Regions from separate parts of the Caballeronia sp. LZ065 genome, predicted to be linked through region 1. Evidence: riboswitches for the same ligand, from Rfam matches in the RefSeq annotation. Region 1 holds a riboswitch; the other holds the start of a gene.

Region 1 (4,554 bases):
GGCGTTTCGGGCGCGGTCAGGCAAATGCGCCAGCGCGTTTCGGCAACGGGCCAGTCGCCGAGCCGGGCGCGGATACGTTCCGCGACCTCGACCAATTCATCCGCCGGCGGCCAGAACACTTCGCGGTTCAGGAGACTCATGCCGCACCTCCTTCCTGATGCCAGAACGGCATGCCGACCACCGGCGTGCTCGCCTGCGCGCTGTCGCGCTCGGCCATCGGTCCGGCGAGAAACGCGGTGCGCCCCGCCTCCACGCCCAGCGCAAACGCCCGCGCCATCTGCGGCGGAAAGGTCGCCTGAGACACCGCCGTGTTGAGCAACACGCCGTCGAAGCCCCATTCCATCACCTGACTGGCGTGCGACGGCACGCCGAGCCCGGCATCGACGATCAGCGGCACGTCCGGCAGACGCTCGCGCAACGTGCGCAGCCCGTACGGATTGGTCACGCCGCGACCGGTGCCGATCGGCGCGCCCCATGGCATCAGCGCCTCGCAGCCCGCGTCGAGCAGGCGCCGGCCGATCACGAGGTCTTCCGTGCAATATGGCAGCACCTTGAAGCCGTCGCGGATCAGCTTCGACGCCGCCTCGACCAGGCCAATCGGATCGGGCTGCAAGGTGTAGTCGTCGCCGATCAGTTCAAGCTTGATCCAAGGCGTCTCGAACACTTCGCGGGCCATGCAGGCCGTGGTCAGCACTTCGTCGACGCTCTGGCAGCCCGCCGTGTTCGGCAGCAGCGCGACGCCGTGACGCTTGAGGACGTCGAAGAAGCCGGCCTCGCCGGTCTCGGACTGCCGCCGCAGCGCGACGGTCACCATGCCGGGACGCGCGGCGTCGATGGCATCCGACAGCGATTGCAGCGACGGATAACGCGACGTGCCGAGCAAGAGCCGGCTCGGGAAGGACTGGCCGTAGAGCGTGAGCACGTCGGCGGTCTGTGTGGTCATGATGGGATCCTTCGATTCTTCGAGTTGCGTCATGCGACTCAGCCGCCCGCGACGGGCGACACGACGTCGAGCCGGTCGCCGGCGGAAAGCGTACGGATGGCGTGCTCGCCACGCGCGACGAACTGGCCGTTGAGCGCGACCGCGAACGGCGGCCTCGCGCCGAACGCGGCAAGCGCCTCGCCCACGGTGGCGGCGTCGGGCAGCTCAAAGGCGCGCTGATTGATGTGGATGTTCATGGCTTTCGTCTCTTGTCTAGTGCGACAGCGCCGGCGTGGAGACAGCGGCGGCGTGCAGCAGTTCCGGCCAGCGCGCGGCGTGACGATGTTCGTCGAAGCTCGCGTGGCTGGCCACTTCGCCGGCGATGAGGGCTTCCGCCAGCCGGCACGCGGTGTCCGCGACTTCGGGCGCGATCATGAAGCCGTGCCGATACAGCCCATTCACGCGCACGGTCCGCGCTCCGTCCCAGACGATGGCTGGCCGGTGATCCGGCAAGGTCGGCCGGCAGTGGGCGTTGAGTTCGAGGATGCGCGCCTCGCCAAAACCCGGATGCACGGCGAACGCGGCGCTCAGCAGTTCGAGCGCGGACCGCACGCTCACCGGCGACATGTCCTCGCCTTCGACTTCAGTCGCGCCGATGACGTACAGATCGTCCTGCTTCGGCGCGATATAGAGCGGATAGCGCGGATGCAGCAGCCGCACCGGCCGCGACAGCCCGATGCCCGGCGCGTGCACCCGCGCCACCTCGCCGCGAATCCCGCGCAGCGCGGGCCAGGCGGGCTTGCCGCCAAGGCCGCGGCAATCGATGATCCAGCGCGCGTCGGGCATGGCATCGACGCAGGTGTTCCAGTGCGTGCGCACGCCGCGCGCCGCGAGTCCGGCGGCCAATGCGGCGAGCGCCTGGCGGTTATCGAGTTGACCTTCGTTCGGCAGCAGCCAGCCTTGCACGAAACGCGAGCCGAGCGCCGGTTCCGCCTGCGCGACCTGGGCGCCGGCCAGCTTGATGAAGCCGCCGTCGAGCAAGCCGGCGGGCGAGTTGGCGCGCAACCGGCGTTCGAGCAAGGGCGCCTCGGCGCGATCCGCGCCATGCCAGACGACGAGCGTACCGTTGCGCTGGAAGAAGACCGGCTCGGGCAACTGCGCGATGAGCCCCGGCCAGCGTTCGAGCGATGCCGCGCCGAGCCCGACCACGAGCGGTTCCGCGCTGGCGGCCTCGGCGAGCGGCGCCAGCATCGCGGCGGCCACCCAGGCGGCCGACTGCGTGCCGAGCGCGTCGCCGCGCTCGAAAAGACTCACTTGATGCCCCGCGCCCGCGAGCTGCCAGGCCACGAGCCGGCCGACGAGCCCGCCGCCAATCACGGCGAAATCCGCCTGGGGGCCGGCGGTCTGATGGATTCTGTTCAATTCGATGTCTCCTATCGGCCGGCACGGCATATGAAGCGCGCATACGAGGCCTATGCTTGACGCTGCATCAGAAGGAGAAAGGCAGAATGGCCCGATCCGTCTGTGCAGGCGCTGCGGCACATCACAAGGACGACATGGGTGGAGAGACCGGCCCGGCTGCGAATGCGCGCCGGACGGAAAAAGACAAGGTGCGGAAGAAACTGGAGGAATGGCGCGGGTGTCGCGCGTTCTCCGGAAACTTCCCTCGCCGGTATTACCCGGATCGGGTGCAAAGGGTCTCTCTCAGCCTCGCTGCGTGAGGGCCGGTTCCGGCCGTCGATGCATGCGAAGCACCCCTGTTTCGTCGAAGGTCATTAGACCATGAAAGGCGAATGCGCTGCAAACCGGGATTGCGCCCTGCTTTTTTCCTGCGCAGCGGCACTCTGGCACAATGCCGCGAACATGGTTCAGCTGGCGCGCGCGCGAAATTAAGTGAGCATTAAGGCAGACCCGGAACAATTTGCAGGCCCGAAACTGGCTGCCCGGAAGACAAGGCCAGGCCGCAGCCGGCCGCACCGCGCAGCAAGCCCGTCGCGCGACCACGCAACAATCGCCGCCCCAAGGGCGCATCGGCAGGAAGCTCATGATCGACACCCGTACCGAAAATACTCAGCAGAAAGCCGACGAAGTCTCGGCGTGGAGCCTCATCAAGCCCTATTGGGTTTCCGAGGAACGCGGCTTCGCGTGGGGCCTGCTCGTGGCGATCATCGCGATCAACATGACGGTCGTGTGGATCAACGTGCGGCTCAACAGCTGGAACGCGGACTTCTACAACGCGCTGCAGAACAAGAACGTCAAGGATTTCCCCCACCTGCTGCTGATCTTCACCGGCCTCGCCTTCGCGTACATCCTGCTCGCGGTGTACGGACGATATCTGCGGCAGATGCTGGCGTTCCGCTGGCGTCAATGGCTGACGAACAAGTATCTCGAACAATGGTTCGGCGAAAAGGCGTTCTACCGTATCGAACGCGACCGGCTCGCCGACAACCCTGACCAGCGTATCAGCGACGACCTGCAATCCTTCGCGACCACGACGCTTTCACTTTCGCTCGACCTGCTCTCGACGCTCGTCACGCTGGTCACCTTCATCACCATCCTGTGGACCCTCGCAGGCGCGCTGACCTTCTCGCTCGGCGCCACGCCGATCACGATTCCGGGCTACATGGTCTGGGCCGCCGCGCTGTACGCGATCCTGGGCTCGCTGATCATCCAGAAGGTCGGGCATCCGCTGGTGTCGATCAATTACCAGCAGCAGAAGGTGGAGGCGGACTTTCGCTTCGGACTGATCCGTGTGCGCGAGAACGCCGAGCAGATCGCCTTCTACGACGGCATCACGACCGAAACGGCAAACGCCAAGTCCATCTTCCAGCGCATTCGCGACAACTGGTGGCTGATCATGAAGTACACGAAGCGCATGACCTTCGTGCTGAGCTTCTATGGCCAGATCGCCATCATCTTTCCGATCATGGTCGCGGCACCGCGCTACTTCGCGGGCGCGTTCTCGTTTGGCGTGCTGATGCAGATTTCATCGGCGTTCGGCACGGTCAGCGATTCGTTTTCCTGGTTCATCAACAGTTATTCGACCTTGGTCGAATGGCGCGCCACGGTGAATCGTCTGCGTGAATTCAAGCGCGTGATGCGCTCCACGCATATCCGCGAGGAAAACTCGCCGGCCACCGAGCGCGGCGGCATCAACCTGCACTACACGAGCACGCCCTCGCTCACGACCCAGGATCTCACGCTCGCGCTGCCGAACGGCACGCCGTTGTCGCGGGTGGCGAACGTGTCGGTGGAGCCGGGCTCGCGCTGGCTGGTCGTCGGGCCATCGGGATCGGGCAAGAGCACGTTGATGCGGGCGCTCGCGGGCCTGTGGCCGTTCGGCGACGGCACCATCGACGCGCCCGTCGACGCGAAGATGATGTTCATCCCGCAAGTGAGCTATCTGCCGATCGGCACGCTGCGTGCGGCGCTGGCGTATCCGTCGCCGGGCGGCACGTTCAGCGACGAAGAAACCCGCGAGGCGCTGCGTCTTTGCAATCTCGGGTCGTATGTGGATCGGCTCGAAGAAAGTGCGCATTGGGCGCGGAGCCTGTCGCCGGGCGAGCAGCAACGCCTGGCCGCGGCGCGCGTGCTGCTGCACAAGCCGGATTTCCTGTTCCTTGACGAAGCCA
Region 2 (4,554 bases), 1.6 Mb from region 1:
CTACTGAAAGGCGTCGGGCATCAGGTCGGCTGATAAATCTCCGAACCCTTCTTCACAAATTCGATCGCCTTGGTTTCCATGCCTTTCGCCAGCGCTTCCTGTTCGCTGACGCCCTGTTTCGCCGCGAAGTCGCGCACGTCCTGCGTGATCTTCATCGAGCAGAAATGCGGGCCGCACATCGAGCAGAAGTGCGCGACCTTGGCCGAATCCTTCGGCAGAGTTTCATCGTGGAATTCGCGCGCCTTGTCCGGATCCAGGCCCAGGTTGAACTGGTCGTCCCAACGGAATTCGAAACGCGCCTTGGACAACGCGTTGTCGCGCACCTGCGCGCCCGGATGACCCTTGGCCAGATCGGCCGCGTGCGCCGCGAGCTTGTAGGTGATGATGCCTACCTTGACGTCGTCCTTGTTCGGCAAGCCGAGATGCTCCTTCGGCGTGACGTAGCACAGCATCGCCGTGCCGAACCAGCCGATCATCGCCGCGCCGATGCCCGACGTGATGTGGTCATAGCCCGGCGCGATGTCCGTCGTCAAGGGCCCGAGCGTGTAGAAGGGCGCCTCGTCGCACCATTGCAGCTGGAGATCCATGTTCTCCTTGATGAGCTGCATCGGCACGTGGCCCGGACCTTCGATCATCACCTGAACGTCGTGCTTCCACGCCACCTGCGTGAGTTCGCCGAGCGTCTTCAGTTCGCCGAGCTGGGCTTCGTCGTTGGCGTCGTAGATGGAGCCGGGACGCAGGCCGTCGCCGAGCGAGAACGAGACGTCGTACTGCTTCATGATTTCGCAGATGTCTTCGAAGTGCTCGTAGATGAAGCTCTCGCGATGATGCGCGAGACACCATTTCGCCATGATCGAGCCGCCGCGCGACACGATGCCCGTCATCCGGTTGGCGGTCAGCGGCACGTATTGCAGACGCACGCCGGCGTGGATCGTGAAATAGTCGACGCCCTGTTCCGCCTGCTCGATGAGCGTGTCGCGGAAGATTTCCCAGGTCAGGTCTTCCGCTCGGCCATTGACCTTTTCGAGCGCCTGGTAGATGGGCACCGTGCCGATCGGCACCGGCGAATTGCGGATGATCCACTCACGCGTTTCGTGGATGTGCTTGCCGGTGGAGAGGTCCATCACGGTGTCGCCGCCCCAGCGGATCGCCCAGGTCATCTTGTCGACTTCCTCGCCGATTGACGACGTCACCGCCGAATTGCCGATATTCGCGTTGATCTTCACGAGGAAATTGCGGCCGATGATCATCGGCTCGCTTTCCGGGTGATTGATGTTCGCCGGGATGATGGCGCGCCCGCGGGCCACTTCCTCGCGCACGAACTCGGGCGTGATCGCCTTCAGCGCGTCCTTGCCGAACGCCGCCGCGCCGAACGCCTGGCCCGGATGCTGGCGGCCCATCATGGCGGCCAGCTTCTCGCCGTTCGGGCCGCTCTGCTTCAGGCTCTCGAGGTATTCGGCGCGCCGCTGGTTTTCGCGGATCGCGATGTATTCCATCTCCGGCGTGATGATGCCGGCGCGCGCGTAGTGCATCTGCGAGACATTCTTGCCGGCGAGCGCACGGCGCGGCTGGCGATGCAGGCCGGGAAAACGCAGTTCGGCGGTCTTCGCGTCGGCGGCGCGCTCGCGGCCGAAGTCGCTGGAGAGGCCGGCGAGTGCTTCCGTGTCGCCGCGCTGTTCGATCCATGCGCCGCGCAGCGCGGGCAATCCCGAACGGATGTCGATCTTCGCATCCGGGTCCGTGTACGGGCCGGACGTGTCGTACACGTAGACCGGCGGATTCTTCTCGCCGCCGAAGCCGTCGGGGGTATCGGACTGGCTGATTTCGCGCATCGGCACGCGGATGTCGGGCGTCGAACCGGTGACGTAGACCTTGCGCGAGTTCGGCAGCGGCGCGATGGCGGCGGCGTCGACGACGGCGTTTTCGGACAGGAACTTGGGATTGGCATTCATGTGCTGTTTCTCCTTGTGACAGAAGTGAGCGCTCGCGCGCTTGCTTCCGTCCCATGCGAAGCAATAGGGACGATATTTTTTCAGCACGAGCGATGACGCTGCCCGGGCTGACTCAGGAGCTAGACAGGAGGAACGAGATGGAAAGGAACGGGCTCGGAAGAGGTGGCCGGATGCGGCAGGCCATGGAGCCCGAACGCTTCCCTGCGCTGGCATTATCCAGATCAGGTTCAAAGGGTATTTCTCACCCACGCCGCACGAAGCGGTTCGGCCCTGTCAGGCCGGCCAAACCGCGATGCGCAACGCAGGACCCCCGCGTTAGCAGCCGTGACATTACACCGCGGCGTGGCGTCTTGGCAACCATCGGCGAAATCCTTCGAACGGGCAGGGCGCTTACTGCATAATGGCGGGCGCCGCAAATTCCGGGTTTTCCCGGGGCGTTTGCGGACCTTCCTGCGTACTCCGTCTATCCCGCTTTTCCTCGTTCCGCCATGCCGTTGAGTCTGGTTTTCGCCGCAGCGCTTTCGCCGGTTTTTGTTTCATCGATCCGGCGCGCAGCCGTCGCGGAGTAACGCATGTCCGCGCTTCCGCCGCCGCGCCTGCCATTCAGTTTTCCCGATCGTTTTCCGTTCCGTGCGCCGCGCTCCTTCAAGGGGCAGGTCGTGCTTGCGCTGGCCGTCGTCTATCTCGTGTGGGGCTCGACGTATCTCGGCATTCATCTCGCGCTCGAATCGTTTCCGCCGCTGTTGCTCGGCGGCCTGCGCAACCTGTGCGCGGGTGTCGGGCTCTTCGCACTCGCCGTGCATCGCAAGGCCGTGTGGCCCAGTGCGCGCGAAGTGCGCAATGCGGCGATCGTCGGCACCTTGCTCGAGGGTCTGTCGAGCGGAATGATGGCCTACGGCATGGGCACCGTGGGCACCGGCACCGCCGCCGTGATGGTCGCCACCGTGCCGCTCTTTGCAACCCTCTTCACCGCGCTGTCGGGGCGGAGCGTCGCGCGCGGCGAATGGCTCGCGGTGGCGCTCGGGTTGATCGGCATCGTGTTGCTGAATCACGGCGATCCTTCGGCGAGTTCCACGGTCGGCACGCTCGCCATCCTGTGCGCCGCGATCTTCTGGGCAGGCGGCGCGCATCTGGCGGGCCGCCTGCCGCAGCCGACCGACCTGCTGATGTCCACGGCGCTGCAGATCGGGCTGGGCGGGCTCATTGCGACGGGCATCGCCTTCGCCGCCGGAGAACGCCTGACGCATGTCAGCCTCGGCGCGGGCGTCTCGTTCCTGTACCTGATGCTGATCGGTTCGATGGTCGCCTATGTCGCCTACAACTTCCTCATCCGCCATACCAGCACGATCGTCGCGACCAGTTGCCTGTATGTGAATCCGGTCGTGGCCGTGCTGCTCGGCGCGCTGCTGCTGGGTGAGATCGTCACGCGCTGGACGGTCATTGCCACCGTCGTGATCCTGCTGTCGGTCGGGCTGTCGTTCTGGTTCGATCACCGCCGGCGCGGGCTGCGCTGAACGCTTGCATTGTGTAAAAACCACCATTCCGTGCGGTACGACGCGTGAAGTCGGCAGCCGCACGCGCGTTCCTGCCCGGCTCTTCCGAACAATTCCTCTAACTAATCCCGAAGCCTTGTCACGCAAGGGCCCGCATCGCGTATGCGAGCCGCGCGCACCGACCCGGGGCATGGGCATTGCTCATTGCTGGCACCGGAATGCGCGGCCTGGCTTGCGCCGCCGAAACCGGCAAGGAAGGAAAACAGAAGGTCGGTCCGCGAGATGGAAGGGGTAGACATTTCGACGTTCGCGCGTATCGATCCGCATAACGAGGTGGTCGATTACAACAAGGAAGGTGGAATCATGAAGCTCATCCGCACCGCAGCCGCGCTCGCCGCCGTTGCCTCCGTGCTGTCCGCTTGCGGCGGCAGTTCGGACGATCTGGGCAAGGAGATCGGCGTCACACAGCCCCAGGTTCATTTCGTTCACGCGCTGCCTGGCGGGCCGAACGTCGACTTCTACGACAACGGCAAGATCCTCCAGCCGAACCTGGCCTACCCGACGGCAACCAACTTCGCGAACATCGACACGGGCCAGCACAACTTCTCCTACGCGGCCGTCAACACGACGACGCAACTCGCCACCGACACCAGCATCAACAACGCAGCGAAGGGTCACGAATACACGGTGATCGCGTTGCCGGACGCGGGCTTCCTGCCGTCGATCGCGGTGATCGACGATCCCTTCGACAAGGGTCTGCTTTCGGGCAGCGCACGGGTGCGGGCCTTCAACGCATCGACGAACGCGCCGAACCTGGACCTGTACCTGGTCGCGCCGAACGCGAGCATTGCCAACGTCAGCCCGACGATGGCCGGCGTGTCCTACAAGAACGCCGTGCCTGCAACGACGCAAGATTCGATCTACGTGTCGGGCGGGACTTATCAACTGATCGCGACGCTGCCGGGATCGAAGACGCCGGTCTACACGTCGGCTTCGTTCGATCTGGTCAACAACGCGGACTGGCTGATCACGACGCTTCCTTCCGGCAATGCGCTTTCGCAGCTGATTCCGGAGAAGATTCGTCTGCTGGTGGCGCAGGGCGGGAATAC

Evidence for each region. Region 1 has a riboswitch for thiamine pyrophosphate ahead of QCE63_RS13750 (FAD-dependent oxidoreductase). Riboswitches for the same ligand answer to the same signal wherever they lie in the genome.
Region 2: it holds a riboswitch for thiamine pyrophosphate, as region 1 does, so the genes downstream of both, thiC (phosphomethylpyrimidine synthase ThiC) here and QCE63_RS13750 (FAD-dependent oxidoreductase) in region 1, are expected to answer to the same signal.

Annotation. Positions count from the first base shown of each region.
Region 1 is NZ_JARUXV010000001.1:2,973,758-2,978,311, forward strand. It holds gene thiE (thiamine phosphate synthase) at 1-140, opposite strand, end outside; gene QCE63_RS13740 (thiazole synthase) at 137-943, opposite strand; gene thiS (sulfur carrier protein ThiS) at 982-1,179, opposite strand; gene QCE63_RS13750 (FAD-dependent oxidoreductase) at 1,196-2,344, opposite strand; TPP riboswitch at 2,567-2,691, opposite strand; gene QCE63_RS13755 (ABC transporter ATP-binding protein/permease) at 2,967-4,554, shown strand, end outside.
Region 2 is NZ_JARUXV010000001.1:1,325,797-1,330,350, forward strand. It holds gene thiC (phosphomethylpyrimidine synthase ThiC) at 21-1,952, opposite strand; TPP riboswitch at 2,133-2,274, opposite strand; gene QCE63_RS06040 (EamA family transporter) at 2,525-3,466, shown strand; gene QCE63_RS06045 (DUF4397 domain-containing protein) at 3,809-4,554, shown strand, end outside.